DNA from 2 places in the Streptomyces sp. NPDC005423 genome. Region 2 is predicted to be linked to the other one. Evidence: riboswitches for the same ligand, from Rfam matches in the RefSeq annotation. Region 2 holds a riboswitch; the other holds the start of a gene.
The links. Region 2 has a riboswitch for cyclic di-AMP ahead of ABZT12_RS03750 (M23 family metallopeptidase). Riboswitches for the same ligand answer to the same signal wherever they lie in the genome.
Positions count from the first base shown of each region.

Region 1: linked by a shared signal. The riboswitch ahead of ABZT12_RS30500 (M23 family metallopeptidase) and the one ahead of ABZT12_RS03750 (M23 family metallopeptidase) in region 2 are both predicted to bind cyclic di-AMP.

Region 1 covers NZ_JBEXET010000039.1:15,665-30,347, reverse strand. Annotated here, with positions in the region: gene hpnH (adenosyl-hopene transferase HpnH) at 1-715, shown strand, start outside; gene dxs (1-deoxy-D-xylulose-5-phosphate synthase) at 974-2,881, shown strand; gene ABZT12_RS30525 (aspartate aminotransferase family protein) at 2,878-4,263, shown strand; gene ABZT12_RS30520 (XRE family transcriptional regulator) at 4,341-4,997, shown strand; gene ABZT12_RS30515 (DUF6126 family protein) at 4,994-5,119, shown strand; gene ABZT12_RS30510 (tyrosine-protein phosphatase) at 5,133-5,930, opposite strand; gene ABZT12_RS30505 (alpha-galactosidase) at 6,098-8,170, shown strand; cyclic di-AMP (ydaO/yuaA leader) riboswitch at 8,477-8,637, shown strand; gene ABZT12_RS30500 (M23 family metallopeptidase) at 8,642-9,580, shown strand; gene ABZT12_RS30495 (SGNH/GDSL hydrolase family protein) at 9,861-10,646, shown strand; gene ABZT12_RS30490 (MBL fold metallo-hydrolase) at 10,839-12,107, shown strand; gene ABZT12_RS30485 (ATP-binding protein) at 12,473-14,683, shown strand, end outside.
Region 2 covers NZ_JBEXET010000001.1:792,523-807,205, forward strand. Annotated here, with positions in the region: gene ABZT12_RS03735 (alginate lyase family protein) at 1-283, shown strand, start outside; tRNA gene ABZT12_RS03740 (tRNA-Met) at 346-419, shown strand; gene ABZT12_RS03745 (PP2C family protein-serine/threonine phosphatase) at 528-1,748, shown strand; cyclic di-AMP (ydaO/yuaA leader) riboswitch at 1,983-2,140, shown strand; gene ABZT12_RS03750 (M23 family metallopeptidase) at 2,151-3,158, shown strand; gene ABZT12_RS03755 (PrsW family intramembrane metalloprotease) at 3,198-4,550, opposite strand; gene trmB (tRNA (guanosine(46)-N7)-methyltransferase TrmB) at 4,599-5,453, opposite strand; gene lhgO (L-2-hydroxyglutarate oxidase) at 5,466-6,701, opposite strand; gene ABZT12_RS03770 (MFS transporter) at 6,776-8,200, opposite strand; gene ABZT12_RS03775 (asparagine synthase-related protein) at 8,883-10,979, shown strand; partial or broken gene ABZT12_RS03780 (winged helix-turn-helix domain-containing protein) at 11,045-11,437, shown strand; gene ABZT12_RS03785 (hypothetical protein) at 11,529-12,593, shown strand; gene ABZT12_RS03790 (sigma-70 family RNA polymerase sigma factor) at 12,618-14,654, opposite strand.

The sequences.
Region 1 (14,683 bases), on a different contig from region 2:
CTTCCTGTGCACCAACGCCATGCTGCTGCGCAAGAAGATGGACAAGTTCACGCCCTCGCCGTACTTCGCGTTCGCGGTGCACATCGACGGGCTGCGTGAGCGCCACGACGAGTCCGTGGCGAAGGAGGGCGTGTTCGACGAGGCGGTGGAGGCGATCAAGGAGGCCAAGCAGCGCGGTTTCCGGGTCACCACCAATTCGACCTTCTTCAACACCGACACCCCGCAGACCGTCATCGAGGTGCTCAATTTCCTCAATGACGAGCTGCACGTGGACGAGATGATGATCTCGCCCGCCTACGCCTACGAGAAGGCGCCCGACCAGGAGCACTTCCTGGGCGTGGAGCAGACCCGCGAGCTGTTCAAGAAGGCCTTCTCCGGCGGCAACCGGCTGCGCTGGCGGCTCAACCACTCGCCGCTGTTCCTCGACTTCCTGGAGGGCAAGGCCGACTTCGCGTGCACGGCGTGGGCGATCCCCAACTACTCGCTCTTCGGCTGGCAGCGCCCCTGCTACCTGATGAGCGACGGGTACGTGCCCACGTACCGGGAGCTGATCGAGGACACCGACTGGGACAAGTACGGCCGGGGCAAGGACCCGCGCTGCGCCAACTGCATGGCGCACTGCGGCTACGAGCCGACCGCCGTCCTCGCCACCATGGGCTCCCTCAAGGAGTCCCTGCGCGCCCTGCGCGAGACCGTCTCAGGAAACCGCGAGTGACGTCATGACCGCCGTCCCCCCCGGGCGTCCCCGCGGTACCGGTCCGGCCGCTCACCGAGCGACGCGTGCCGCGGCCGTTCCGGGCCGGGCCGTCACCGCGAGGTCGGGGAGCCCGGCGATGACGGACATCCGCTTCCGGCCCGACGCACGTTCCGAGGAGGCGATGAAGACCGCCGCACAGGGGGAGCGGGACGGCGCCGCGGCGGGGGAACCGGCCGTCGCCGTGAGCTGAAGAGCACGGACCGAAGGGGGCCCGACGTGACGATTCTGGAGAGCATCCGGCAACCACGCGACCTGAAGTCGCTGTCCGAGGCGGAACTCGGCGAACTGGCCGAAGAGATAAGGGAGTTCCTGGTGCACGCGGTCGCCAGGACCGGCGGACACCTCGGACCCAACCTGGGGGTGGTGGAACTGGCCATCGCGCTCCACCGGGTCTTCGAGTCACCGGCCGACCGCATCCTCTGGGACACCGGCCACCAGAGCTATGTGCACAAGCTCCTGACGGGACGTCAGGACTTCTCGAAGCTGCGCGGCAAGGGCGGCCTGTCGGGCTACCCCTCGCGCGAGGAGTCCGAGCACGACGTCATCGAGAACAGCCACGCCTCCACCGCGCTCGGCTGGGCCGACGGCCTCGCCAAGGCACTCCAGGTGCGGGGCGAGAAGGGCCATGTCGTCGCCGTCATCGGCGACGGAGCGCTCACCGGCGGCATGGCCTGGGAGGCACTGAACAACATCGCGGCCGCGAAGGACCGGCCGCTGATCATCGTCGTCAACGACAACGAGCGCTCCTACGCGCCCACCATCGGCGGCCTCGCCAACCACCTCGCCACCCTGCGCACCACCGACGGCTACGAGCAGATCCTCGCCTGGGGCAAGAGCGTCCTGCTGCGCACCCCGGTCGTCGGCACCACCCTCTACGAGTCCCTGCACGGCGCCAAGAAGGGCTTCAAGGACGCCTTCGCCCCGCAGGGCATGTTCGAGGACCTGGGCCTCAAGTACGTGGGCCCGATCGACGGACACGACCTCGGCGCCGTCGAGTCGGCGCTGCGCCGCGCCAAACGCTTCCACGGTCCCGTCCTCGTCCACTGCCGCACGGAGAAGGGCCGCGGCTACGAACCCGCCCTCGCCCACGAGGAGGACCACTTCCACACCGTCGGTGTGATGGACCCGCTCACCTGCGAGCCCCTCGTACCGGCCAACGGCCCCTCCTGGACCTCGGTGTTCGGCGACGAGATCGCCGCGATAGGGGAGGAGCGCGAGGACGTCGTGGCGATCACCGCCGCGATGCTGCACCCGGTCGGCCTCGGCAAGTTCGCCGCCCGGTTCCCGGACCGGGTGTGGGACGTCGGCATCGCCGAGCAGCACGCCGCCGTCTCCGCGGCCGGCCTCGCCACCGGCGGCCTGCACCCCGTCGTCGCCGTCTACGCCACCTTCCTCAACCGCGCCTTCGACCAGCTCCTGATGGACGTGGCGCTGCACCGCTGCGGGGTGACCTTCGTCCTGGACCGGGCCGGCGTCACCGGCGTCGACGGCGCCTCCCACAACGGTATGTGGGACCTGTCCGTCCTCCAGGTGGTGCCGGGGCTGCGGATCGCCGCGCCGCGCGACGCCGACCAGTTGCGCGCCCAGCTGCGCGAGGCGGTGGCCGTCGACGACGCGCCGACGCTGGTCCGCTTCCCCAAGGAGTCGGTGGGCCCCGCGATCCCGGCGATCGACCGGGTGGGCGGCCTCGACGTCCTGCACCGCGGCTCCGCGGCACCGCGGGTGCTGCTGGTCGCCGTAGGAGTGATGGCGCCCGTCTGTCTCCAGGCCGCCGCACTCCTGGAGGGCCGCGGCATCGACTGCACGGTCGTCGACCCCCGCTGGGTCAAACCCGTCGATCCGGCGCTGCCGGGCCTCGCCGCCGCCCACCGCCTGGTGGCCGTCGTCGAGGACAACAGCCGTGCCTCCGGGGTCGGCGCGGCGGTGGCGCTGGCGCTCGGCGACGCCGAAGTCGACGTACCCGTACGGCGGTTCGGCATCCCCGAGCAGTTCCTCGCGCACGCCAAACGCGGCGAGGTGCTCGCCGACATCGGCCTCACCCCCGTCGAGGTCGCCGGACGGATCAGCGCAAGCCTGGCGGCCCGGGAGACGGCCGCCGGCCCAGCCAAGGAGAAACCCGAATGACCAAGGAGTTCGACCTCAACGCGCTGCTGGCCGAGCGCGGAGCCGAGCGCTACGAGCTGCACACCAGATACCTCAACCACCAACTCCCGCGCATGCTGCACACCATCGGCTTCGACAAGGTCTACGAGCGGGCCGAGGGCGCGCACTTCTGGGACGCGGACGGCAACGACCACCTGGACATGCTCGCCGGGTTCGGCGTGATGGGCCTGGGCCGCCATCACCCCGTCGTGCGCAAGGCGTTGCACGACGTCCTCGACGCCGACCTCGCCGACCTCACCCGCTTCGACTGCCAGCCGCTGCCCGGTCTGCTGGCCGAACGGCTCCTCACCCACAGTCCGCACCTGGACCGGGTGTTCTTCGGCAACAGCGGCACCGAGGCGGTCGAGACCGCGCTCAAGTTCGCCCGCTACGCGACCGGCAGGCCCCGCGTCCTCTACTGCGACCACGCCTTCCACGGGCTCACCACCGGTTCGCTTTCGGTCAACGGCGAGGACGGCTTCCGCGACGGCTTCGCCCCGCTGCTGCCCGACACGGCCCTGCCCCTGGGTGATCTCTCCGCCCTGGAGCGGGAGTTGAGGAAGGGCGACGTCGCCGCACTGGTCGTCGAGCCGATCCAGGGCAAGGGCGTCCACGAGACCCCGCCCGGCTATCTGCTCGCCGCCCAGGAACTGCTCCACCGGCACAAGGCGCTCCTCATCGCCGACGAGGTGCAGACGGGGCTCGGCCGTACCGGCGACTTCTACGCCTACCAGCACGAGGAGGGCGTCGAACCGGACCTGGTGTGCGTGGCGAAGGCGCTCTCCGGTGGCTATGTGCCGGTCGGCGCCACCCTCGGCAAGGACTGGATCTTCAAGAAGGTCTACTCGTCGATGGACCGCGTCCTGGTCCACTCGGCGAGCTTCGGGTCCAACGCCCAGGCGATGACGGCCGGTCTCGCCGTGCTGTCGGTCATGGAGAACGAGCAGATCGTCGCCAACGCCCGTGCCACCGGGGAGCAGTTGAAGTCCCGGCTCGCCGCGCTGATCGACACCTACGAACTGCTCGCCGACGTCCGGGGCCGGGGGCTGATGATCGGCATCGAGTTCGGCAGGCCCAAGTCCCTGAAGCTGCGCAGCCGTTGGGCGATGCTCCAGGCCGCGCGCAAGGGCCTGTTCGCGCAGATGGTCGTCGTACCGCTGCTCCAGCGGCACCGGATCCTCACCCAGGTCTCCGGGGACCATCTGGAAGTGATCAAGCTGATCCCGCCGCTGGTCATCGGCGAGCCCGAGGTCGACCGGTTCGTGGACGCCTTCACCGAGGTGATGGACGACGCGCACAGCGGCGGCGGACTGATGTGGGACTTCGGCAAGACCCTCGTCAAGCAGGCGGTCGCCAACCGCTAGGCACCTCGCACGGGCCAGGATTTGCCTCTGAGGCAAGAAACTTGCCGCAGAGGCAAACCTGCGGCTGAATGGAGGGCATGAGCTCTCCCGAGACCGAGCCGGAACCGCCGGCCGAGCCGGAACCGCCCACCGGGCCTGCCGGGGCGGTTGACGACCTGCCCGCCGTAGCACCGCACCTGCGTGAACTGCGCCGCCGAGCGTCGCTGACCCTGGAGGCCGCGGCCCGCGCCGCCGGACTGTCGCCCGCCCATCTCTCCCGCCTGGAGACCGGGCACCGCCAGCCCTCACTGCCGATGCTGCTCGCCCTCGCCCGCGTCTACGGTACGACAGTCTCGGATCTGCTCGGCGAGACGGCCGCCGACCGGGACGCCGTGGTACGCGCCGGCACCATGGAACCGACCCGGGCGGGCGGCTGGACGTACTGGCAGGCCGGGGCGCCCGGCCGCGGGATGCAGTCGCTGCGGGTGCGCATCCCGCACGGCTCCCAGGGCGACATCGTGCGCGTCCACCCCGGCGAGGAGTGGCTGTACGTCCTCGACGGCCGGCTGCGGCTGCGGCTCGGCGACACCACCCACCTGCTCGCGCCGGGCGAGAGCGCCCACTTCGACTCGCTGACCCCGCACCGGCTCGCCGCCGCCGACCCCGACGGCGTCGAGGTCCTCTTCGTCCACACCCTTCTGCAGAGTCCCACGGCCGCCCTGTGCCTGGGACCGGACACCGGAGCCACGACATGAGCGACAGCAACATCGAGGACAAGTTCCCGCGCGCCCTGTGGGTGCGGCTGTTCATCTACATCGCCGCCGGCCACCTCTTCGCGGCCTTCGTCTACCTGCTCTTCTCGGTGGGCGCCAAGTAGCCCCCGCACCACGTCAGTCGAGCAGCCTGGCCCGCAGCCGCTCCCGCAGCGCGGGGGTGACACCGAGCCCCTGCTCCAGATAGCCGTCGACACTTCCCCACGTCTGCTCGGCGGCCTCCAGGGCCGCCGTCAGATACTCGGCCCGCGCGTCGAAGAGAGGGCTGAGCAACTCCATCACCTCGGGGGAGTAACCCGCGGCGGACGTACTGCTGCGGCGCACCTTGTAGCGGCGGTGCACGGCGTTGGACTCCAGGTAGTCGGCGAGGATCGCGTCGCGCTCCACCCCGAGGGCTAGCAGGGTCACGGCTATGGAGAGACCCGCGCGGTCCTTGCCCGCCGCGCAGTGCATCAGCGCCGGGACGCTCTCCTCGGCGAGCGCGCTCAGCACCCGGGAGTGCTCGGCGGTGCGCCGGGTGACGATCGCGCGGTACGAGGCGATCATCCGGTCCGCGCCCTTGCCGTCGCCGAGGAGTCCGCGCAACTGGTCGATCTCGCCGTCGCGGACCATCTTCCAGAACTCCGCGCCGTCGGCCGGGTCGCTCAGCGGCAGGTTCACGTTGCGCACGCCGGGCAGCTCGACGTCCGGGCCCTCCAGCTTCAGATCGGCCGCGTTGCGGAAGTCGAAGACCGTGTGCAGCCCCAGGGAGGCGAGGAACGCGGCGTCCTCCTCGGTGGCGTGCGCCAGATGGCCGCTGCGGAACAGCACCCCGTACCGCACCCGTCGTCCGTCCGCCGTCGGCAGTCCGCCCACGTCACGGAAGTTACGCACTCCGGCCAGCTCCGGCTCGGTCGACGGCACCTGCTGCGTCACGAGGGCTCCTTCGGCTCCGCCCGCCGACGCGGCTCACCGACAGGCACGCTCCGACGATACGACATGGGGTTCCCCGGCAATCAGTTGTCCACAGGCGTTGCCAGCGGCCCCCGTGACCTTGATGATGTCCGTGCTTGATCGGACCTGTTGGAATCTGTGAGGACGCAATGCCGGACATCGCCGAGAACGGCCGCACCTGGGTGCTTTCGGGACCCACCAGCAGCTACGCCCTCCATCTCACCGAGCACGACGAACTGCTCCACCTGCACTGGGGCCCCGCCATCGCGCTCGCCGACGCCGAGGCGCTCGCCGCCCGCCCGCTGCCCACCTGCTCCTCCTTCGAGTCCCCGCTCGACGGGCGCGAGGAGTACCCGGTCGAGGGCGGCCCCCGTTTCGTGCGGCCCGCCCTCTCCGTGCGCACGGCGCAACGGCGCGGCACCGAATGGCACTTCGAGCGGTACGAGACCGAGGGCGACGAGCTGCGGCTCCGCTTCCGTGACGGCGGGCTGGCGGTGACCCTGCACTACCGGATGCGCGGCGACGTCGTAGAGCGCTGGACGACGCTGGACAACGACGGGGCCGAGCCGCTGGAGCTGCTGCGCGCCGACTCCGCGACCTGGACGCTGCCGGAGCGCGAGGAGTGGCGGCTGTCGCAGTTGCACGGGCGCTGGGCCGCCGAGTCCCGGCTCGCACGCTCCCCCCTCACCTACGGCGAGAAGGTCATCGGCAGCCGGCGCGGCCACACCGGGCACCAGCACCTCCCCTGGGTCGCGCTCGACACCGACGCCACCGAGGAGCGCGGCGAGGTCTACGGCTGCGCCCTCGGCTGGTCGGGGTCCTGGCGGATCGCCGTCGCCCAACTCCCCGACGCCCGCGTGCAGATCACCGGCGGCGCCGGCCACGACGAGTCCGGACTGCTGCTCCTGGCGGCCGGCGAGACCTTCACGACCCCCGTCTTCGCCGGCCTGTGGAGCGACGGCGGCTTCGGCGGCGCGAGCCGCACCTGGCACGCCTACCAGCGGACCTACGTCATCCCCGACGCCGGCCAGGACCGGCCGGTGCTCTACAACTCCTGGGAGGCGACCCAGTTCGACATCTCCGAGGACCAGCAGGAGGCCCTCGCCCGGCGCGCCGCGGCGGCCGGTGTCGAACTCTTCGTGGTCGACGACGGCTGGTTCGGCGCCCGCACCAGCGACCGCGCCGGGCTCGGCGACTGGACCCCCAACCCGGACCGGTTCCCCGACGGCCTCGCGCCGCTCGCCGACCGCGTCCACGCGCTCGGCATGCGCTTCGGCATCTGGGTCGAGCCCGAGATGGTCAACCCCGACAGCGACCTGTACCGCGCGCACCCCGACTGGGTGCAGTACCAGCCGGGCCGGAAGCGGACGGAACAGCGCAACCAGCTCGTCCTCAACCTCGCCCGCGAGGACGTCCAGGAGTACCTGTGGGAACAGCTCCACGGACTCCTCTCCAACGCCCCCGTCGACTACGTGAAGTGGGACTTCAACCGCTGCTTCACCGACGCCGGCTGGCCCGGCGACGCCTATCCGCAGCGGCTGTGGGTGGACCATGTGCGCGCCCTGTACGCCCTGTTGGACCGGTTGCGGCAGGCCCACCCGGGCGTGGCCTTCGAGTCCTGCTCGGGCGGCGGCGGCCGGATCGACCTCGGCGTGCTGAGCCGTACGGACCAGGTGTGGACCTCCGACAACACCGACCCGCTCGACCGGCTCGCCATCCAGCACGGCTTCAGCCAGATCCACCCCGCCCGGGTCATGGCCGCCTGGGTCACCGACAGCCCCAACACCCAGCTCAACGGCCGCGTCAGCTCGCTCCGCTTCCGCTTCGTCAGCGCCATGGCCGGGGTGCTCGGGGTCGGCGGCGACCTCACCCGGTGGACGGCGGAGGAGCTCGCCGAGGCCCGCCGCTGGGTCGACCTCTACAAGGAGATCCGGCCGCTGGTGCAGCACGGCGACCAGTACCGGCTGCGCCCGCCGCGCGGCGGGCTGAGCGCCGTCCAGTACGTGCGCGGCGACGAGACCGTCGTCCTCGCCCTGCTCCAGTCACAGCACTACGGCGAGCCGCTCCCCGCGCTGCGCCTGCGCGGCCTCGACCCGACAGCGTCGTACGAATGCCTCGAAACGGGCGAAGTGCACCGGGGTGCCGTGCTGTTGCACCACGGGCTGGATGCCGGACTGCGCGGCGATCTCGATGCGACGGTTCTCCGGCTGCGCCGCATCTGAACCGCATGCCCGAATTGGCCACTTAGTCCCAACTCGATCCGGAATTGGGTTATCTGGGGAGGCGGCGCGTGAGCAGCGTCATATCCGTGACCGAGCGTCGTCCGTCATGTGCACGTAATAAGGGCGTGGCGCACGGGAATTGAGTGCGGCGCCGAACCGTGAATGCACGGAGGGTCACCCCTGATTCCCCCAACGGATCAACCAAAACGCAAAGTCGCGGAACTTCCTGCTTGTCCCTTTGTGCCTCGACCGCTTACGTTCGCCACCAATCCGGACGGACGCCCAATCCTGCCGCCGCCCGGAACCCGCACACACCCACCCGTACCACGGCAGGAGCGGGGGACCCACAGGCCAGACCGCCTGTTCCGGTCTCCGGAACAGGCTTGGGGTAAAGCCGCGCCCAGCGCGCGGCCGGACATCTCCCGTCCGCACCCGACAGCTCACCTCGCAGGCGCCGGAGAGGAATTCGCCATGCCCGCGAAGGGTAAGCACCGCCGTCCGAGGACCCAGCGCCTCAGCCGTTCGATCGCCGTCGCCGGAACGGGCGGCGCCGCACTCGTCCTCCCGCTCATGGGCGCGGCCGGAGCCCACGCCGCCACCGCGACCGCCGCTCCGGAGAAGGCCGTTCGGTCGGTACCGGCCGCCGCCGAGAAGACGTCGACAACGAAGGCGACGACAACGAAGGCGTCCGCAGCCAAGGCGTCCGCCGCGAAGAGCGCCGGTGTCCGGACGTACGCGGTGAGGACGGGCGACTACCTGTCGAGGATCGCCGCGGAGCAGGACGTCGACGGCGGCTGGAACCGGATCTACCAGGACAACCGGGAGGCCATCGGCGCCGACCCGTCGCTGATCCACCCGGGCCTGAAGCTCTCCCTCGGCCACAAGTCCGCGACGGCGACGACCAGTTCGTCCTCGGCCGACGCCTCGGCCAGTGCGAAGACGACGTCCACGACGAAGACGACGTCCGCTGCCCGGACCACCTCCTCGGACAGCGGCACGGCGACCGGCTACACGCTCCCCGTGACCGGCGGCACCACAGGCACCGGCTACCACGTCGCGGGCAGCATGTGGTCCAGCGGCTACCACACCGGCATCGACTTCGTCGTCCCGACCGGCACCACCGTCAAGGCGATCGCCGCGGGCACGGTCGTCTCGGCCGCCTACGACGGCGCGTACGGCAACGAGGTCGTCGTGCGGCACGCCGACGGCCAGTACTCGCAGTACGCCCACATGTCCCAGCTCTCCGTCTCGGCCGGCCAGACCGTGACCGAAGGCCAGCAACTGGGCCTGTCCGGCGCGACCGGCAACGTGACCGGCCCGCACGTGCACTTCGAGATCCGGACCACCCCGTACTACGGCTCTGACGTGGACCCGGTCGCCTACCTCCGCTCGCACGGGGTCGGCGTCTGACACACCCTCGACCGGCCCTCCTTCGGCCGACGTCCCTTCGACCGACGCCACTCCGACCGACACCCCTTCGAAGCCGCTGAGGGCCGGACCCACGATCCCCGGGTCCGGCCCTCGGTGTTGCCCCGCAACAACCCTGCGCAGAGGCTTATTCCGCCCTTGGGCAAGCCTTTATCAGTGGCTTATCTCACCGTACGTCAACCCCCGCTTACGATCGCGTAGGTCACATCCCGGGTGAATCATGGCCCCCGTGGCAGACGATTCGAAGAGTGACAGCAGAGCGGTGATCGGGTCGTACGTGGCGCTGGGGGACAGCTTCACCGAGGGTGTCGGCGACCCCGGCCCGGACGGCGCGATGGTCGGCTGGGCCGACCGGTTCGCGGTACTGCTCGCGGACCGCAGGGCCGAGGGCGACTTCGCGTACACCAACCTCGCCGTGCGCGGCAGACTGCTCGACCAGATCGTGGCCGAACAGGTCACGCGCGCCAGGGAACTCGCCCCGGATCTGGTCTCCTTCACCGCGGGCGGCAACGACATCATCCGTCCCGGCACCGACCCCGACGAGGTCGCCGAGCGCTTCGAGCGCGCGGTCGCCGACCTCACCTCCGCCGTCGGCACCGTCATGGTGACCACCGGCTTCGACACCCGTGGCGTGCCCGTGCTCAAGCACCTGCGCGGCAAGATCGCCACCTACAACGGCCACGTACGAGCCATCGCCGACCGCTACGGCTGCCCGGTCCTCGACCTGTGGTCCCTCAAGACCATCCAGGACCGCCGGGCCTGGGACGGCGACCGCCTCCACCTGTCGCCCGAGGGACACACCCGGGTGGCGCTGCGCGCCGGGCAGGTGCTCGGCCTGGACGTACCGGCCGACCCGGAGCAGCCGTGGCCCCTGCTGCCGCCGCGCGGCACGCTCGACATCCGGCGCGACGACGTGTACTGGGCGCGCGAGTACCTGGTGCCCTGGATCGGACGCCGGCTGCGCGGCGAGTCCTCGGGCGACCACGTCACCGCCAAGGGCGCGCTCTCGCCGTACGACATCAAGATGCGGATCCAGCGGGTGGCTTGAGGGGCGGTGGGGATGCTGGGGGCGCGGGGTGGGTCTGGAGCCGGTGCGGGACGTTGCCGTCCCAACCCGGTCCAAATCCTCGGTCATTCCTTGGTCTTTCCTTGGAATCGGGCCGCTGTGACCTCGGTGGACCGTCGTTGTCGGAGCGGCCGACCATAATGGAAAGCCTGACCGACTCCACCTGGAGGTATCGTGACCGGCTTCCGTCCCCTGAGCTCCGGGCTCCGCGCGCTGCAGCCCGCGGCCTTCGGCGCGGACCCGAGCGGCGAGCGCCTCGCGCGCATCCGCAGATCCCCCCATTTCAAGGACGGGGTCTTCCAGAATCCCGGGGGCCCGACCAGTATCCGGCCGTCCGCCTCGATGATCCAGTTCGCCAAGGTCTACTTCGACAAGGACGAGCGACCCCTGCGCGTCCCCGAGGGCACCGTGCCCGTGCACCCCACCGCCGTCGCCGATCTGGCCAAGCCGCCCGCCACCGGCCTGCGGCTGACCTGGATGGGGCACTCCAGCGTGCTGGCGGAGATCGACGGCCACCGGGTGCTCTTCGACCCGGTGTGGGGCGACCGTTGCTCACCGTTCCCCTTCGCGGGACCCAAGCGTCTGCACCCGGCACCGCTCCCGCTGGCCGCGCTCGGGCCGGTCGACGTCGTGGTCATCTCGCACGACCACTACGACCACCTGGACCTGCCCACGATCAGGGCACTGGCCGGCACGGACACGGTCTTCGCGGTGCCGTTGGGCGTCGGTGCCCATCTGGAGCACTGGGGCGTGTCCCCGGACCGGCTGCGCGAGCTGGACTGGCACGAGACGGCCAAGGTCGGGGGGATCACCCTGACCGCCACCCCGGCCCGGCACTTCTGCGGACGCGGCCTGCGCAACACCCAGCACACGCTGTGGGCGTCCTGGGTCGTCGCCGGTGACGAGCACCGGATCTACCACAGCGGAGACACCGGTTACTTCGAGGGCTTCAAGGAGATCGGCGCCGAGCACGGCCCGTTCGACGCCACGATGATCCAGATCGGCGCCTACAGCGACTTCTGGCCGGACATCCACATGACGCCGGAGGAGGGCATGCGGGCCCACCTCGACCTCCAGGGCGGCCGGCCGCACGGCGTGATGATGCCGATCCACTGGGCCACCTTCAACCTCGCGACCCACCCGTGGGCGGAACCCGGCGAGGGCACCCTCGCCGCCGGGCACGCGGCCGGCGCGCCCCTCGCGCTGCCGCGCCCCGGTGAGCCCTTCGAGCCGACGGGCGAGACCGTTCCCGCCGAGCCCTGGTGGCGCGGCGTGGCCCGGACTCCCCGGGGCGGCCGGCCCGCGGTGACTGAGCCGTCGATCGAGCCGTCGGCTGAGCCATCGGTCGCGCCGGTGGGCGAGGTCCCGGCCGACACGGGCCGTGACATCCCGGGGGACCGGGCCGAGGGCAGCGGAGCGCAGGAGACCGTCCCGGCGGGCTGAGAGCCGAGGCGGAGGAGACGGACGGCGGGGTCCGGAGAGCGAGGCGCTCTCCGGACCCCGCCGTCCGTTCAGTTCGTTCATGACCGCTTCTGATCAGGGACGATCGATTCACTTCCGTTCCTCGGTGGAGCTCCGAGGGAGTCAGCGGTCTGTCGTACGAGACCTCATACCAGAGGGGGACGCTGCCCGTAGGACTTTGTCAACTGCCCGTCGCACATGATGTCTTGGCGACTACTGTGAGTGTCCGTCGGACGACGCGGCGCCGGATTCCCTTCGGCGCTCTCGGCCGGCACCGCGATGGCGAACGCCCGAACCGCGCACCCCGCGCGAGTCATCAGGCCCGACGGACCAGTACGAGGACGCAGATGTCTCACCTCCGCGCACCGGCCGCCCGCCCGGACCGCCGTGAGGGCGGTCGGCACGGGCGGCCGGCCGCCCGCCCCGTGCCCTCGCTGCCGCCCGACACGCACCTACGGCCGCAGTTGCTGCGGATCGCGGTGCTGCCGCCGGTCGCGGTCGCCCTCAGCGGCTGCGCGGCCGTCCTGTTCACCGTGCGCTCCACCGGGACCCGGCCCGGCCTCGTCCTGTGGGCCGTGCTCGCGGGCGCCTTCGCGGTGACCCTCGCGGGCATCGTGATCGCCGCCGTCGCCGCGGGCCGGGCCGCCACCTCCGTCGACGACCGGGTCGGCGCGCTGCGCCGCAACTGCGCCCAGGGCGAGGCCGAACTCCGTTCCCTGGTCGAGGCGTTGGGGCGCGGCGAGCAACCGCCCCGGCGCAAGCCACGTCGTGGACCTCCGCGGGACGCCGACGACTTCGAACTGCTCGCCGCCGACGTGGCCCGCGCCCACGAGGGCGCCGTCACGGCCGTCGTCCAGGCCACCCGGCTCTCCAGCCAGGCGGGCAGCGAGCAGAAGGTCGAGGTCTTCGTCAATCTGGCCCGGCGCCTTCAGTCGCTGGTGCACCGCGAGATCTGCCTCCTCGACGAGCTGGAGAACGAGATCGAGGACCCCGATCTGCTCAAGGGCCTCTTCCACGTCGACCACCTCGCCACCCGCATCCGACGGCACGCCGAGAACCTCGCCGTGCTCGGCGGCGCCGTCTCCCGCCGGCAGTGGAGCAACCCGGTCTCCATGACCGAGGTGCTGCGCTCCGCGATCGCCGAGGTCGAGCAGTACTCACGGGTCAAACTCGTACCGCCGATCGACGGCACCCTGCGCGGCCACGCCGTCGCCGACGTCATCCACCTGCTGGCCGAACTGGTCGAGAACGCCACGGTGTTCTCGGCCCCGCACACCCAGGTACTGCTCCGCGCCAACCTCGTCACCTCGGGCCTCGCCGTCGAGGTCGAGGACCGCGGACTCGGGATGCCCGTCGGCGAGCAGACCAAGATGAACGCCCTGCTGACCGACCCCGACCAGGTCAACGTCGCCAGCCTCCTGGCCGACGGCCGCATCGGCCTGTTCGTGGTCTCCCAGCTCGCCCGCCGGCACGGCATCCACGTCCGCTTGCAGACCAACATCTACGGCGGGATGCAGGCCGTCCTCGTCGTACCGCAGGCTCTGCTCGGCTCCGGGCCGGTCCTGCCCGGGCAGCAGTCGCAGCAGCAGCCGCAACCGCAGCCGCAGGACATCAACGGCGCGGACGGGGCGGACCGTGCGGACGACACCGGCGGCGCGGGACGGCCGCTCGTACCGGCGCTGCCCACCGCACAGCCGAGTCAGCCGGCACCGAGTCCGCAGGCATCGGCCCCACAGGTGTCCGACCCGCAGGTGCCCGACCCGCAGGTGTCCGGTCCGCCGACCGGTTTGAGGCCCGCCACGTCCGCCGGACCGGAGTCGGGCGCGCCGGCCGAGCCCGCCCCGGCGGCTCCGCCGGCCGCGCCGAGGCGGCACCAGCGGCGCGACACCGCCACCCCTCGACGGCGTACCTCCACGGGCCCGGCGCACGCCGCGCCGAACGGCACCGGACCGGCGCCGCTGCCCGTGCGCGGCTCCCGCGACGAACGGGCCAACCCCGCGGAGGCGAGGCCCGGCATCCGGCCCGACGACCGGTTCACCGTCGCGCGGAACGTGACCGCGCCGCCCGCCCCCCGCAACGGCGCCGTGCGCGGCACCATGAGCAAGCCCCAACTGCCCCGCCGCCGCGCCCAGGAACACCTCGCGCCCCAACTGCGCGACGGGCCGGTACCACGCCAGGACAGCGACTCTCCCGAAGGCCACGACCCGGGCCTGATGGCCGCCTTCCAGCGCGGGATCGGCCTGGCGGAGGCCCAGCAGCACCTGGAGGCGGCGGACCTGACGGCCCCACCCTGGGAGCCGCACCATCCGGACCCCCACCCCGCGGTCCCGGACTCCCACCCCACGGCTCTGGGCGCCCCCGCGGCCCTCGGCTCCCACCCCAGGGCCCTCGACCGCTTCACCGCGCCGGACCGCGCGCCGGAACACGCGGCCGATCACGCGACGGACCACGCGGAACTGCCGATGCCGCCCCTCACACTCACCCCCCACCTGGACGCGGCCCCCACAGCCGAGGCGCACCTGCGCGCGGCCGGCCACGACCGCCCCACCCGGCACGAC
Region 2 (14,683 bases):
GGGCGTCGACCTCTACAGCGAGGTCAAGGACCGGCTCCGCGCCGCCCTCGACTTCCACGCCCGCTACCAGCTGGGCGAAACCGCGCCCGCCTGGCTGTGCGGCGGCAAGGTGGAGCGGAGCATGGGGTCCGACCTGGAGGTGGCGCTCAACCACCTGGAGAACCGGCTGGACCTCCCCGTGCCCGCCGCGCACCGGCTCGTCGAGCAGACCCGGCCGTCCGGCACCGACGACCTCTTCGTCTCCTGGGAGACCCTCACCCACGCCGGAAACCCCGCCGACTGACAGCCGCCCGGCGCACGTGGTCATTCACGCCCCGCGGATGACGTATGCTTGAGACACAACGACGCGGGGTGGAGCAGCTCGGTAGCTCGCTGGGCTCATAACCCAGAGGTCGCAGGTTCAAATCCTGTCCCCGCTACTCAAGACTTGGGGCCGGAATCCGGAAACGGATTCCGGCCCCAAGTGTTTCTCCCCCTGTTGGGTCACTCGGCTCGCCTTCCGTTCCGGCTACGGGAAACCTGGAGGCGTGGAGCAGGAGGGGCCGTACGCGCGAACCGCCGGACGTCCACCCAGCGATCCCGCCCGCGACCTCGACCTCGATCCCGCCCCCGCCCCCACCCCCGGCCCCGGCCTCGGTGCCGCCCAGGCACCCGTACCGCAGGGCGCGGCCGAGGGGCGGCGGATCTCGTACACCCGCACGTTCGTCCGTTCCCTCCCCGTGCTGCTGCTGGTCGCCGGGGCGTTCTACGACTACTTCACCCCGACCCAGTTCACGGCCGGCCCGCTCTTCACCGCGGCCCCGCTGGTCGCCGCCCCGCTGTACTCGCGGCGCGGCACCCTGCTCACCGGCCTGGCGTCCGTCCTCGTCGTGCTCGCCACCCATCTCGGCCTCGGTATCGTGCTGCACGCCGCCGCGATCACCGAGTTGGTCACCGTGGGAACCGTCGCCGCGCTCGCCGTCCTGATCAACCTCCTGGTGCGCCGCGGCTACGAGCAGCTGGCCTCCGCACGCGAGATCGCCGAGGCGGCCCAGCGCGCGGTGCTGCCCGAACCCGCCGGGCGGATCGGCGGGTTCGACATCGCCGCCCGCTACGAGGCCGCCCAGGAGGACGCCTCCATCGGCGGCGACCTCTACGCCGTCCAGGACACCGCACACGGCGTACGGCTGGTCGTGGGGGACGTACGGGGCAAGGGCATGGGCGCGGTCGCTGCCGTGGCCGTGGTCATCGGGGCGTTCCGGGAGGCGGCCGAGCAGGAAACCACCCTGGAGGCGGTCGCGCAGCGGCTGGAGCGGGCGCTGGCGCGCGAGGGCACCCGGCGTGAAGGGCTCGACGCCTTCGAGGGGTTCACCACCGCCGTACTGGCCGAACTCCCGCACGCCGACGGCGTCGTCCGGATCGTCAACCGCGGCCACCCGCCGCCCCTGCTGCTGCACGGGGACGGCGTGCTGCGCGTCCTGTGCCGGTCCGGATCCTCGCCGCCGCTCGGCATGGGCGAGCTGGGCACCTGGCCCGACCGCGTCGAGGAGTTCGCGTTCCCGGGCGGGGCGCTGCTGCTCCTCCACACCGACGGACTCTCCGAGGCCCGGGACGCCCGCGGCACCTTCTACGACCCCGAGACGCGGCTCGCCGGAAGGGTCTTCCAAGACCCGGGAAGCCTGCTCGGCACCCTCGCCAAAGAGGTGCGCAGGCACTCCGGGGGCGGCACGGCCGACGACATGGCCCTCCTCGCCGTACGCCGGCCCTGACCGTCGTCACCCGCAGTGAGCGGGCGGCCCCGTTCCGAGTAACAACTGACAGACCGTCAATGGAGACTGTGATCGTGAGGTGAGGCCAACTCGCCCGATTTGCACCGGTCATGGGCCGTACGTCCGCGCCAAGAACCGTTAATGATCAAGCGGAACAGCTTGGAATACCCACCACCGGTCTATTAACGTTTGATAACGCAGCGCGGTCGTTACAGCCGTCACCAGAGACGGCTCCGCGCGCACGCGCCGAATCCCGCGAGGGAACCGGGGAACCACCACCTTGGGGTGAATCGCACGTCGACAGCCGTGGCAGCACGGCTGGTTGACGCGCGTAGGAGACCTTCCTGCTCCGAACCCGTCAGCTAACCCGGTAGGCGAGAAGGAAGGAAGGAGCACGCCCAGGTGGCGTCAGACCGGCCTGCCCCGGAAGCCCCGCTCGTCTACGGCGGTCACCGTCCCGACGAGGGCCCCTGGGAGGAGTGGAATCCCAGCGCGGAGACCCTCCGCCCCCACCGCGGCCGGCATCGCGTCGGCCGGCAGCGCGGCGGCGGGCTGGCCCGCAGCTCCACCGTCCTCGGCGTCGGCGTCATCGCCGCCGTCGGCGCGGGCGGAATGGCCAGCGCCCACACCGGCAAGCCGCCGGTCTCGATCTCCCTGCCCGACCTGCCCTCCGTGGGCTCCCTGCTGCACGACGCCCCGGCGGCGACGCCCAAGGGCTCGGCGGACGCGCTCAGCAGCGTCGGTGTGACGAGCGCCGACACCGCGGACGGCGCCTCCGACGCCGGCGAGGCACTGCGCAACCGGATCATGGCGCAGGCCGACGCCCAGCAGGTGCAGCTCGACGGCACGTCGCAGGCGACCGTGGAGGCCGCCGTCGCCCAGCAGGCCGACGACGCGGCGGCGAAGGCGGAGCAGGCGGCCGCGAAGAAGGCCGCCGGCGCGAAGCAGGCGGCGGAGGCGGCCGCCAAGAAGAAGGCCGAGGCCGCGCACCTCGCCGAACTGGCCAAGCAGTACCAGCTGCCGGTCGTCTCCTACACCCTCACCGGCACCTTCGGGCAAGCCGGCACCATGTGGGCCTCCGGCTACCACACGGGCCTCGACTTCGCCGCGCCCACCGGCACCCTGATCAAGGCGATCCACAGCGGCACCGTCACCGAGGCGGGCTGGGCCGGGTCGTACGGCTACCGCACGATCATCACCCTCGACGACGGCACCGAACTCTGGTTCTGCCACCAGTCGTCGATCAGCGTGAGCGTCGGACAGAAGGTCGGCACCGGTGACGTGATCGGACGGGTCGGCGCCACCGGCAACGTGACCGGGCCGCACCTCCACCTCGAAGTGCACCTCAACGGCAGCAGCACCGCCAGCGATCCGATGACCTGGCTGCGCGGCAAGGGTCTCAACCCCTGAGCCCCGCCCGGCGGTAGGCGCGCACAACTCCCGCCGTGCCTAAGGCCGGTAGGGGTTGTAGGCGGGGTACGGCGTCCCCGGGTACCCGTACGTCCCGGGGACGGGCCAGGGCGGCACCGACACCGGTACCGGCGGGGCCGTCATCCGCGCCGCGTACTCCAGCGCGGGCCGGGCCACCTCCCGGCGCAGCGCCAGCTCGTGCAGCAACTCCCTCTCCCGTACGGCGAATTCGGCGTCGGCGCGGCCCCGCCGCCCCCGGTGGCGCAGCAACGCCAAGGAGGTCGCGTACGTCTCGTAACGGGCGACCGAGCGGGCCGCCGGCCTGCCGAGGTGGTGCCTGGCGTACTCCCGGGCCAGCCGCCTGGCCCTCATCGACCCGAGGACGAAGGGTTCGACCGGCGTGAGCCAGCCCGCGACGACATACGCCGGAAGCTCCTCGCGGACGGTCCTCAGCTCACGCTGCCGGGTCCAGACGACGAGCCAGGTCAGCAGCCCGAACGCGGGAACCATCAAGGCGCCGTAGACCGCGAAGAAGCCGTACTGGCCGAAGGTGGAGGAGCCGTTCCAGACCGCGTGCATGCCCATCGCGAGCAGCAGCCCGGCCAGCGGCGGCAGGGCCCGCCGGACGGGCCGGTGCCCCGGCGACAGGGCCGCGACACCGAAGCCGATGCCCGTCAGCACGGTGAACAGGGGGTGCGCGAACGGGGACATGACGATCCGGACGAAGAAGGTCGCCGCCGTGACGGAGGTGATACCGCGGTCGCCGGTCAGCTGGTCGGTGCCGAAGGCGGTGCCGAGGTAGAGGATGTTCTCGGTGAACGCGAAGCCGGTGGCGGTGACCCCGGCCGTCACCGCCCCGTCGACGATGCCGGTGAAGTCCCGTCTGCGGAAGAGGAAGACGAGGAGTACGGCGGCGGCCTTCGCGGACTCCTCGACGACCGGCGCTATCAGCGTCGAGCCGAGGGTGTCCGCGCCGGAGGGGTCCGCGGTCGCGGCCGCTATCCACCGGGTGGCGAAGCTGTTGGCGACGATCGCTATCAGCGCCGCCGCGCACGCGCCCCAGGCGAAGGCGAAGAGGTGGGTGCGCCAGGGCGCCGGTTCGACCCGGTCCAGCCAGCGGAACGCCACCGTCAACACCGGTACGGGCAGCACGGCGAGACCGAGCCCGACCAGGAACCCCTCGGTCCCGGTCTGCTGCCGCACCAGCGCCAGGATGACGAGCCCGGACAGCGCGAGCAGGAGGATCAGGCCGCCGTACCCGGCCCTTCCCCACGCCCTCGACCGCGCCGGGCCAGGGCGCGGTACCCGCCACCGCCGCCACCGGTGCGCGGGCCCGGGCACACCGTGGGCCGCGGGGCCGCGAGGCGGGGGGTACGGCGGACAGGTGGCCACGGCATCGACCCTAACGACGGAGAAATCGGCCCGCGACGGTGGTTCGGCTCAGGGCTGTTCCCCGTGCTGTACGCGACGGAAGAGCAGATCGTTCACGACATGACCCTTCTCCAGTCCCTGGCCCTCGAAACGGGTCAGCGGCCGGAAGCCGGGACGAGGCGCGAAACCGCCGTCGGGCGCGGTGTTCTCGAACTCCGGGTGGGCGCCCAGCACTTCGAGCATCCGCTCGGCGTACGGCTCCCAGTCGGTGGCGCAGTGCACGAGCGCGCCGGGTGCCAGCCGGGACGCGGCGAGGGTCAGGAACTCCTCCTGGATCAGCCGCCGTTTGTGGTGCCGCTTCTTGGGCCAGGGATCGGGGAAGTAGACGCGCAGTCCGGCGAGCGAGCCGGGGGCGAGCATCTCGCGCAGCAGGATGACGGCGTCCCCGTTGGCGACCCGGATGTTGGCGAGGCCGTGGTGGTCGGCGAGGCCCAGCAGGTTGCCCTGGCCGGGGGTGTGCACGTCGACGGCGAGGATGTTCACCGCGGGGGTGTCGGCGGCCATCTGCACGGTGGCCTCGCCCATGCCGAAGCCGACCTCCAGCACGACGGGGTGGTCGTTGCCGAACAGTTCGCCGAGGTCGACCACCCGCTGTCCGTCGATGTCCAGGCCCCACTTGGGCCACAGCCGCCGCAGCGCGTCGGCCTGCCCGGCCGTCACCCGGCTCCGGCGCGGCTGGAAACTGCGGATCCGCCGGTCGAAGTGCGAGCCCGCGGGATCGGCCTGCGGCCCGTCCGGGAAACGGGGCGCGCCCTTGGGACGGAGGGGCCCGGCGGGAGCGCGGGGGCCGGGGTCGCGGGAGCCGGGGTCCTCGCCGGCGTGGACGGGGAGCGGGGCGGCGGAGGCGTTGCGGGAGTCAGACACAATGGGGCGATTTTACGGGGCGGCCGAAGCCACCGGCTGTCCCAGTACCGCCAGGGCCCGCCGGGCCACCTCCCGTCCGATCGGCAGGGCGGCGGTCGCCGCCGGACTCGGCGCGTTCAGCACGTGCACCGCCCGGGGACCCTCCTTGATCAGGAAGTCGTCGACGAGCGTCCCGTCCCGCAGCACGGCCTGTGCCCGCACCCCGGCCGCCGAGGAGACCAGGTCGTCCGCGGTCACGGCGGGCAGCAGCCGCTGCACGGCGACCGCGAACGCCCCCTTCGACAGCGAGCGGCGCAGCTCCCCCGCGCCGTACCGCCAGTGTTCCCGTGCCATCCGCCACACCCCGGGCCAGGCGGCGGTCGCCGCGACCTCCCGGGGCCGTACGACGCCCCAGTCGTACCCCTCGCGGGCCAGCGCGGGCACCGCGTTCGGGCCGACGTGGACGCTGCCGTCGATCCCGCGCGTGAGGTGCACGCCGAGGAACGGGAACGCCGGGTCGGGCACCGGATAGACCAGGCCCCGCACCAGGTCGGGCCGCGTCAGCGTGTAGTACTCGCCCCGGAACGGCACGATCCGCATGTCCGGCTCGTCGCCCGTCAGGCGGGCCACCTCGTCGCAGTGCAGCCCGGCGCAGTTGACCAGCACGCGCGCGTGCAGGACCGTCCCGTCCGCCGTGCGTACGGCGACCCCCCGCGCCGGGCGGCGGTCGACCTGGACGACCCGCGCGCCGTAGCGGATCTCCGCGGCCGAGGCGTCGGCGAGCCGGCGCGCCACCCCGACGTAGTCGCAGATCCCGGTCGTCCCCACCTGTATGGCCGCCAGGCCGCGCACCTCCGGCTCGTACTCCGCGATCTGGGCGGCGCACAGCTCGCGGACGGGTATCCCGTTCTCCCGGCCGCGCTGGACGAGGGCGTGCAGGCGGGGCAGCTCCTCCCGCCGGGTCGCCACGATCAGCTTGCCGGTGACCTCGTGCGCGATGCCGTGCTCCGCGCAGAACTCGACCATCTCGGCGGCGCCCCGTACCGCGTACCGCGCCTTCAAGGAGCCCGGGCGGTAGTAGATCCCGCTGTGGATCACCCCGCTGTTGCGGCCCGTCTGGTGGCGGGCCGGGCCCGGCTCCTTCTCCAGCACCGTCACCCGCGTGCCCGGCGCGGCACGCGTGATCGCGTACGCCGTGGACAGCCCGACGATCCCGCCCCCGACCACCAGCACGTCACTGTCGTAGGCCGTCGCCCGCACTCGCACCACCTCCCGGCTTCGATAGTGCACTGCGCCACTGACAGTGCCCTCAAACCCGGGAGGTGCGCCCGTTGTCCGCCGGGTCAGGCCGGAGTCGTCAGCAGCGGGCGCGCCCGCTCCCGCAGCTCGACCACGCGCGGCTCGTCCCCGTACGGTTCCAGCCGGTGCAGCAGGTCCTTCACGTACTCGGTGGTGCGCGCCGACGAGATGCGCCCCGCCACCTCCACCGCCCGTACGCCCTGCTCGCACGCCGCGTCGAGATTGCCCGACTCCAGCTCCGCGACCGCCGACACCACCAGCCGCAGGCCGTGCGAGCGCACGAACTCCTCCGTCGGCTTCGACAGCGCCTGCTCCGTGAACCTGCGCACCTGACGCGGTGCCTTCAGGTCGCGGTAGCACTCGGCCGCGTCGGCGGCCAGGCGGTCGTAGGAGTAGAAACCCAGCCACGACGGGTCGTTGTCGCCGTCACGGGCCCGCTCCAGCCAGGCCTCGGCCCCCCGCAGGGCCGCGCCGGCGGCCTGCGCGTCACTGGCCCGTGCGTGGGCCCGTGCCTCGACGAGCCGGAAGAAGCTCATCGTGCGGGCGGTCGCGAGCCCCCGGTTGCGTTCCACGGCGGCCTGCGCGAGGTCGACGCCCTCGTCGCCGAAGCCCCGGTAGGTCGCCTGGAGCGACATCGACGCCAGGACGTACCCGCCCAGCGGCACGTCGGCCGCCGCGCGGGCCAGCCGGAGCGCCTGGATGTAGTACCGCTGCGCGGCCTCCTGCTGGCCGGTGTCGAACGCCATCCAGCCCGCGAGGCGGGTGAGTTCGGCGCTCGCCCCGAACAGGGCCCTGCCGACCTCGTCGGAGTACGAGCCGAGCAGCAGCGGCGCCGCCTCCACCCGTAAGCACTCGGGCACCATGGACGAACGCCAGTCGCCGCCTCCGTACTTGGAGTCCCAGCGTCTGGCGTCCTCGGCGGCCTCCCGCAGCTTCTGCACATCACTGTGGCCGACTTTGAGCGGTGCGTTCGAGCCCTCGGCGGGGTTCGCCTCGCGCGCCACCGAACTGTCGGCCGGGGTTATCAGCCACCGTGAGGCGGGCGTTGCGTATGCGCTCACTGCGAACGAGCCGGCGAGCGACTGCCAGATGCCGCCGGAGCCGGCCCGGCGGCCGGCGAGGTCGAGACGGTACAACTCCGTTGCGGAGCGCACCGCCTGGCCGACGTCCCTGGGGAAGGCGAGGCCCACCTCGGGTGCGGGATCCGCGTCCGCCAGGCCGATCTCGTGGAGCGGCACCGGGCGGCCGAGCTTCTGCCCGATGGCGGCCGCGATGAGGTGCGGCGCCGCACCCTGCGGCACCATCCCCTTCGACACCCAGCGCGCCACCGAGGTCTTGTCGTAGCGAAGAGTCAACCCGCGTTGAGCGCCAAGGTCGTTGACGCGACGCGCGAGTCCTGCGTTGCTGATTCCCGCGAGGGCGAGAACGGTGCCGAGTTTTTCGTTCGGCCCGCGTTGCTCCCTGGACATGCGCCACCCCTCGACACAGACGGCTGCCGCGCTGGCATAACCACCCGGCATTCGTAAACCCAGCGTAGTTCGCCGCATCCCAAGCGTTAAGGGGCATTGTTCCGGATGGCGGGATTGTGGTCCGTACGCGAGTGCGGCCCCGGTACGCACGGTTGCCCCGTGCCCCTGTCGTGTGGCCGTGCGCCTGTCCGTGCGCTCTACTCCGGCCACCGCGGGAGCGGTTCCATGGATGGCGCGTGGGTCGGCCCGCTGTACTGGATCCAGTGGGCTGGGGGACACCGCCGCCTACATCCCCGCGGGCGGCGGACCGGTCCGGGAGGCGAAGCCCGTCTCCCGGACCGTACGCTCGCCGAGCAGTGCGCAGAGCATGTACGGAGCGTGTGCACGGCTGTCTACGTATCACCGATTTGGCCGAAAACCGACCCCGCTCTCCGACGCCGAATACCGCTCCTACCACGGGAGTTGAGGGCGCGTTGGGTGTTCTGGGGGAGCGTATCGGGGGCGCATTCGCGTCGCAGCGTTCGGCTCGCCGATCCCCGAACGGCCTTTGCCGGAGGCGTACTCCGATGCGCCCTCCGATGATCCCGAGCCGCCCCGGCGGCCCTCCGCACGCTCCTTCTCGTGGCAGCATGGTGCCTGTTCGTACGGTGCACTTGCTTGTCCACAGCCTGTGGAGGCGTCGATGCGGTGGTTGGTGGGATGGAGCAGTACCGCCGCTGGAGCCGCCCGGATCGGCTCCGCGGGGGCCACGGGACTCGACGGCGAGACCGTGCACCCGGTCGGCTCGCACCTCCTGTGGGGCGACCCGGATCCCCTGTGGGCGGTCGGCGACTGGCGCCCCGACGAGGTGCGCCTCGTCCAGGTCGACGCCGAGACCCGGATCGCCGTCCTCGGCACCTGCGGCGCGTCCGACGAGGAACTGCGGCTCAGCCTCTTCACCGCGCGCGGCGGCGCACTCCGCCACCTGACCTCCTGGGCCGGCAGCTACACGGCCATCGTCAAGGCCGGCCGGCGCGTCACCGTCTGCGGTGATCTCGCGGGCGCCAAGCCGGTGTTCTACACCCCGTGGGCCGGCGGCACCGCCTACGCCACGGCCGCGCTGCCGCTCGCCGACCTCATCGAGGCCAACCTCGACTTCGGCCACCTCGCCGCGCTGCTGGCCGCCCCCGACGTGCCCGCCGCCCTGCACGACTCGACGCCCTACGACGGCGTACGGCGCATTCCGCCGGGGCACGCGCTGATCCTGCGCGCCGGGGCGCGCGAAGTCGCCGGGTACGAACCGGGCACATCCCTCGCCGTCGCCGCGCCCTCCGCCGACCCCGACCGCGCCGTCGACGGGGTGCGCGACGCCCTCGTGGAAGCGGTACGCGTACGCCTGTCCGCGCCCCGGCACGTGCCGGACATCGACCCCGGGCCCGTCCCAGGCATGGGCCCGGCCGAACGCCGGGCCGCGCGCGGGATGCCCGTGCCGGGGATCGGCGCCGACCTGTCCGGCGGACCCGCCTCCGGGACGCTCGCCCTGCTCGCCGCCGGGCTGCCGGGAAGACCCGGCACCGTACTCGGGCACGGCACCGGCGCCGGGGAACGGCTGCTCGCCGTCACCTTCAACGACCTCGTCGCCGGCGGCCGGGAGTCCGAGGTCGAGCGGGCGGGCACCCTCGCCGCCAACCCCCGGCTGCACCACGTGGTGGTCACCGGCGCCGAGGACGTCCTCCCCTACGCCGACCTGGACGGGCCGCTGACGGACGAACCCGGGCCGTCCCTGATCGTCGCCGCCCGGCACCGGGCACGGCTCGCCTCCGGCAGCGCCGACCACTTCACCGGCTACGGCGCCCGGCAGGTCCTCGACGCCCACCCGGCCCGGCTCGCCGATCTGCTGCTGGACCGCAAGCGGCGCCATCTGGTGCGCCCGGTCGCCGCGCTGGCCAAGGCGGACGGGTCGGTGCTGGTCTCCGCGCGCGTGTACGGCGCCGCGCGGCGGCTCGCCCGGACGCCGTACGAGGCCGGGGTCGAGATCCTCGCCGACCGGCTGAGGCACCAGCGGTTCGACGAACCCGTCGGGGCTGTCGGGGCGTCCCTCGCCGCGCTCACCTGGGCGAGACCGGGACCGGCCGCGCGGTGGCTGACCGGGGAGGCGCTCGCCGAGGTGTCGGCGCGGCTCCAGGGCGCCACCAGCCGACAGGGGGTCGGGCCGGGGCAGCGGCCGGGCGACTTCCGCGCGCGGGCCGCCCTCGCCCGGCACGCCTCGGACCTGCGGGTCCTGGAACAGGCCGCCGAGATCCGGTCCCAGAGACTGCACACCCCGTTCCTCGACAACCAGGTCGTACGCGCCTGCCGGGCCCTCCCCGAGGCGCTGCGGGTGCAGCCGGGGGCCCGGGCGGCGATCCTGCGCACGGTGCTGGAGGGGGCCGGCGTCGGTGAACTGCCGGACGGCTGGGGCGCGCCGTCGCACGCGTCGGCCGCGGACGCCGTCCGTACGGGGCTCCGGGTGGCCGTCGACTCGTTGATCGCTCTCTTCGACACCCCGTTGCTCGCGCAGGCGGGACTGGTGGAGGCGCGGGTGGTCCGCAAGGCGTTGCGGGCGGCGGCCCAGGGGGAACCGCTGCCCCTGGACGGGCTCGCCGACCTGGTCTCCCTGGAGGTGTGGCTGGGACGGCTGCTGGCCCGGCGCGGCACCTGCTGGACGGGGACGCCCGCGCGGGCCCGGGCGGTGCCCGCCGGGATCCGGCCGCAGCGGGGGGTGCTGGGGGCGGGGGCCGGCGGAGCACGCCGGGTGTAGTCGTCCGGCCGCCTCCGCGCCGGCCCTCTCCCCGCGCACGGCTCCCCCTCGGCGACAATGGCCGGATGCGGTACAGGATCCTGGGCGTCACCCAGGCCGAGGACGGGGCCGGCGGCGTCGTCGCGCTGGGCGGGGCGCGGGTACGGGCGTTGCTCGCCGCGCTCGCGTTACGGGCCGGACGGGTCGCCGCTCCCCAGGCCCTGATCGACGAGGTGTGGGGGGACGGGCCGCCCCAGGACGCCCTGGGCGCGCTCCAGGCGCTGGTGGGACGCCTGCGGCGGGCGGTAGGAAAGGACGCCGTGGTCTCCGAGCCCGGCGGGTACCGGCTGGTGGCCGGGGTGCGGGAAGTCGACCTGTTCGTCTTCGAGCGGCTGGTGGCGGACGGTACGGCGGCCCTGGAGCGCGGCGACGCGGACGGTGCCGCCCGGTCGCTGGACATGGCGCTCGGCCTGTGGCGCGGGCCCGCTCTCGCCGATCTGCCCGACCAGGGAGCGGCGGCCCGGCCGGAGGCGCTGCGGCCAGCTCTTCCACCGCTCCGACACCGAGCCGATGTCCTGGCTCGCGGACGAACGGCTGCGGGAGTACAGCGCCCGGCTGGCCGCCCACTTCGAGAACGGCGGCCCCGAGGCGGCCCGGATGCCGGGGCTCGTCCGGCCGCTCACCCGGCACTTCCAGAGCGGCGAGGCGGACCTCCGGTCGTTCATGGACGCCTCCTCCGTCGCCAACTGCCGTGTGCACGGCGGCGAGTGGGAGCTGGGCGTCATCCTGATGTTCCGTACGCACATCGCCGTCGACTCGACCGGCGGCCTGCGGGGCGTGGACGACTACCTCGCCGAACTGCGGCCGCTCAGCAACCGCGTCGGCGACCGGTGGATGCGGGCCCAGGTGTGCAGCGCGGCCGGGGAGGCCGCCATGGCGCGCGGCCGTTTCGACGAGGCCGAGGAGGAGTACGGGGAGGCACTGCGGCTGGCCCATGAGGTGAGCGCGCTCACGGAGACGCCGTTCCTGATGGCCCGGCTCGCCGAGATCGCCTACCGCTCGGGCGACCGGGACGGCGCGGTGGCGGCCCTGGACGAGGCCGGTGCGGCGGCCGAGCGGTACGGGGTGGCGGACTCACGGGCGTTCATCCTGCTGCTGCGGGCCCATATCGCCCTGGAGGACGGCGAGATCGTCCACGCGCGCGCACTGTGCGACGCCTCCCGCGCGGAGACCGGGCGCGGCACCGCGCCGCCCCAGGTCCTCGCGGGGCTCGGCGGGATCGAGGCCATGGTCACGGCCGCCGAGTGCGGCCCGGCGGCCGGCTTGGTCGTCCTGGCCGACACCTTCCGGGAGGCCGTACGGCACCGCTGCTCGGAGGCGCTGAGGGCGGTGCTGGTGGAACTGGCCGCGGACCTCGCCGCCGGACTCGGCGAACTGCCTCTCGCCGTACGGCTGTTGGCGGCGGGCGCGCAGTGGCGCGGTGGGTGCCCGCGGCCCGCGCTGGAGCATGCGCGTGCCGAGCGGACCGAGGCCGCGGCCCGGGCCGTCCTGGGCGCGGAGCGTCATGAGGCCGAGCAGGTGCTCGACGCCCTGGCGCGGGTGCTGCCGGGGACCCCGTCAGGCACCCCCTCGTAGCCTCCCCGCGCCCGCCCGCCCGCCCTACCCGCCGCAGGTGAACCGCGAGGACGCCCAGTCGGCCAGCGCCAGCGCGTCGAGGGCACCGTGCGGCTCCACGACCAGCCGTACGGAGGCGCGGCCGGTGAGGTTCACGTGGACGGGCACCGCCGGGTCGCCGCCGTCGAGCTCGCCGGACTTCCAGAGCCGTACCCCGTCGGCGTAGACGGAGAAGTACAGCCCGCCGGTGCCCGGCGTCAGATCGTCCACGCCGACCGTCGCGTCGTAGGCGGAGCAGGCGCGGTTCAGGTCGACGGTGACGGACGACCGGCCGTGCACGGTCACCCCGCGGGAGTAGCGCACGCCGTCGATCGAGACGCCGTGGCGCTGCCACACCCAGCTGCTGCCGCCGAGCCGGATCTCGGGGCCCGTGCCGCCGCCGGTGACGTCGTAGGGGACCTCGCTGAGCTGGTAGACGGAGGCGGGAGCGGGCGGCGGGGGCGGGGCGGGTGTCGTGGTCGGGGCCGGGGTCGAACTCGGGGCCGGGTGCGGGGCCGGGGCCGGCGTGCCGGTCGGCGTGGGAGCCGGTGAGGGGGTGGAGCCCGGCTTCGGGGCGGCGACCGGGCGGGGAGCGGATGCCGTGGTCGGGGCGTGCGCGGACCGCGAGGCGCGCGCGGCGGTGGCTGTCGGAGCCGGGGCGGGGGCGGTGGCCAGCGCCGGGACCTTCGGCGGCTGCGAAGCCTGCGACGGCGGTACGGGGAGGGGCTGTTCGGGCTTGACGACGGGGGAGGCGGAGGGGGCCGACCGGGCCTCCGGCCTCTTCGCGGGAGTGTCGTGACCGGCCAGGGCGAGGGCCACCGCGGCGGCTGCCACGGCCACCACACCGGCTGCGATACCGGCCTTCAAGGGCGCGCCCAGTCCCTCGGAGGCCGCCGCGCCACCGGTGCCCGCCCCACCCGAGGAACCACCGGCACCCGCCGCACCCGCACCCGCCGCGGCCCCGCCCGCGACGAGAGTCAGCACCTTCGCGTACCCGGCGGCCCCGAACCAGCCGATCACCGCGACCGGGACGACGGCCGGGATGCCGCTCGCGACCTCCTCGATCTGGAGGGCGGCGAGCCGGCACCTGGCGCACTCCTCCAGGTGCTTGCGCAGCCCCCGTTCGGCCCGCGTCCGCAGCCGGCGCCGGGCGTACGTGCCGAGCTGGTCGGCGTAGCGCGCGCACTCCTCGTCGGCGGTGAGGGCGGCGCTGACGTGCGCCTGGAGGTAGGCCTGCTTGAGGCCCTCGCGGGCGCGGCTGGCGAGCACCCGGGTGCCGTTGGCGTCGAGCCCGAAGAGCGTGGCGACCTCGCTCGGCGACTCGTTCTCGACCTCGGTGTGCCACAGCACGGCCTGCCAGCGCTCGGGCAGCGACCGGAACGCCTGCATGGCCATCGACCGCTCCGCTTCGCGCATGGCCCGCACGTCGGCCCCCGCGCTGAGCCCCGTTCCGGAGGAGCCCGACGACGCGGCGTCGTCCACGGTCCCCGACCGGTGGGCCGACTGTGCGGCGAACACCGCGAAGTCGTCGACCAGTTGCTCGCGCTTCGCCGACTTGGTCCAGTTCGCCGCGACGCGTCGGACCGAGGTCAGCAGATAGGCGCGTACGGCGTGCTCGGGCCCGGAGCCGCCGCGCACCGCCTGGAGCATGCGGGCGAAGACCTCGGCGGTGAGGTCGTCGGCGGTGTGGGCGTCGCGGCAGCAGGTACGGGCGTAGCGGCGGACGGCGTCCGCGTGCCGCCGGTACATGGCCTCGTAGGCCGTGTCGTCACCCGCCCGCATCCGCCCGATCAAGTCGGCGTCACCAGGCGGCAGTTGTGGTAGTCGCGGTTGTTTCGGCTGTTCCGGCACTCGTGGCAGTGCCACCGTCGGCGGCAGCGCGCCGTCCTCGCGCCGGTCGCGCTGGGCGGGGACGCTCTCGGCGGGGTCGCGACCCGGTGGCGGACCGGCCGGCCCGCCCTGGTTCGGCACCTGTGGTGCGGCCGGCCCACCGGGCTCCGGGTTTCCGGCACCCAGTGACTCGTCCTGTCCGTCAACGCTCATCGCGGAAAGCCCCCGCCCGCCCCACCAGT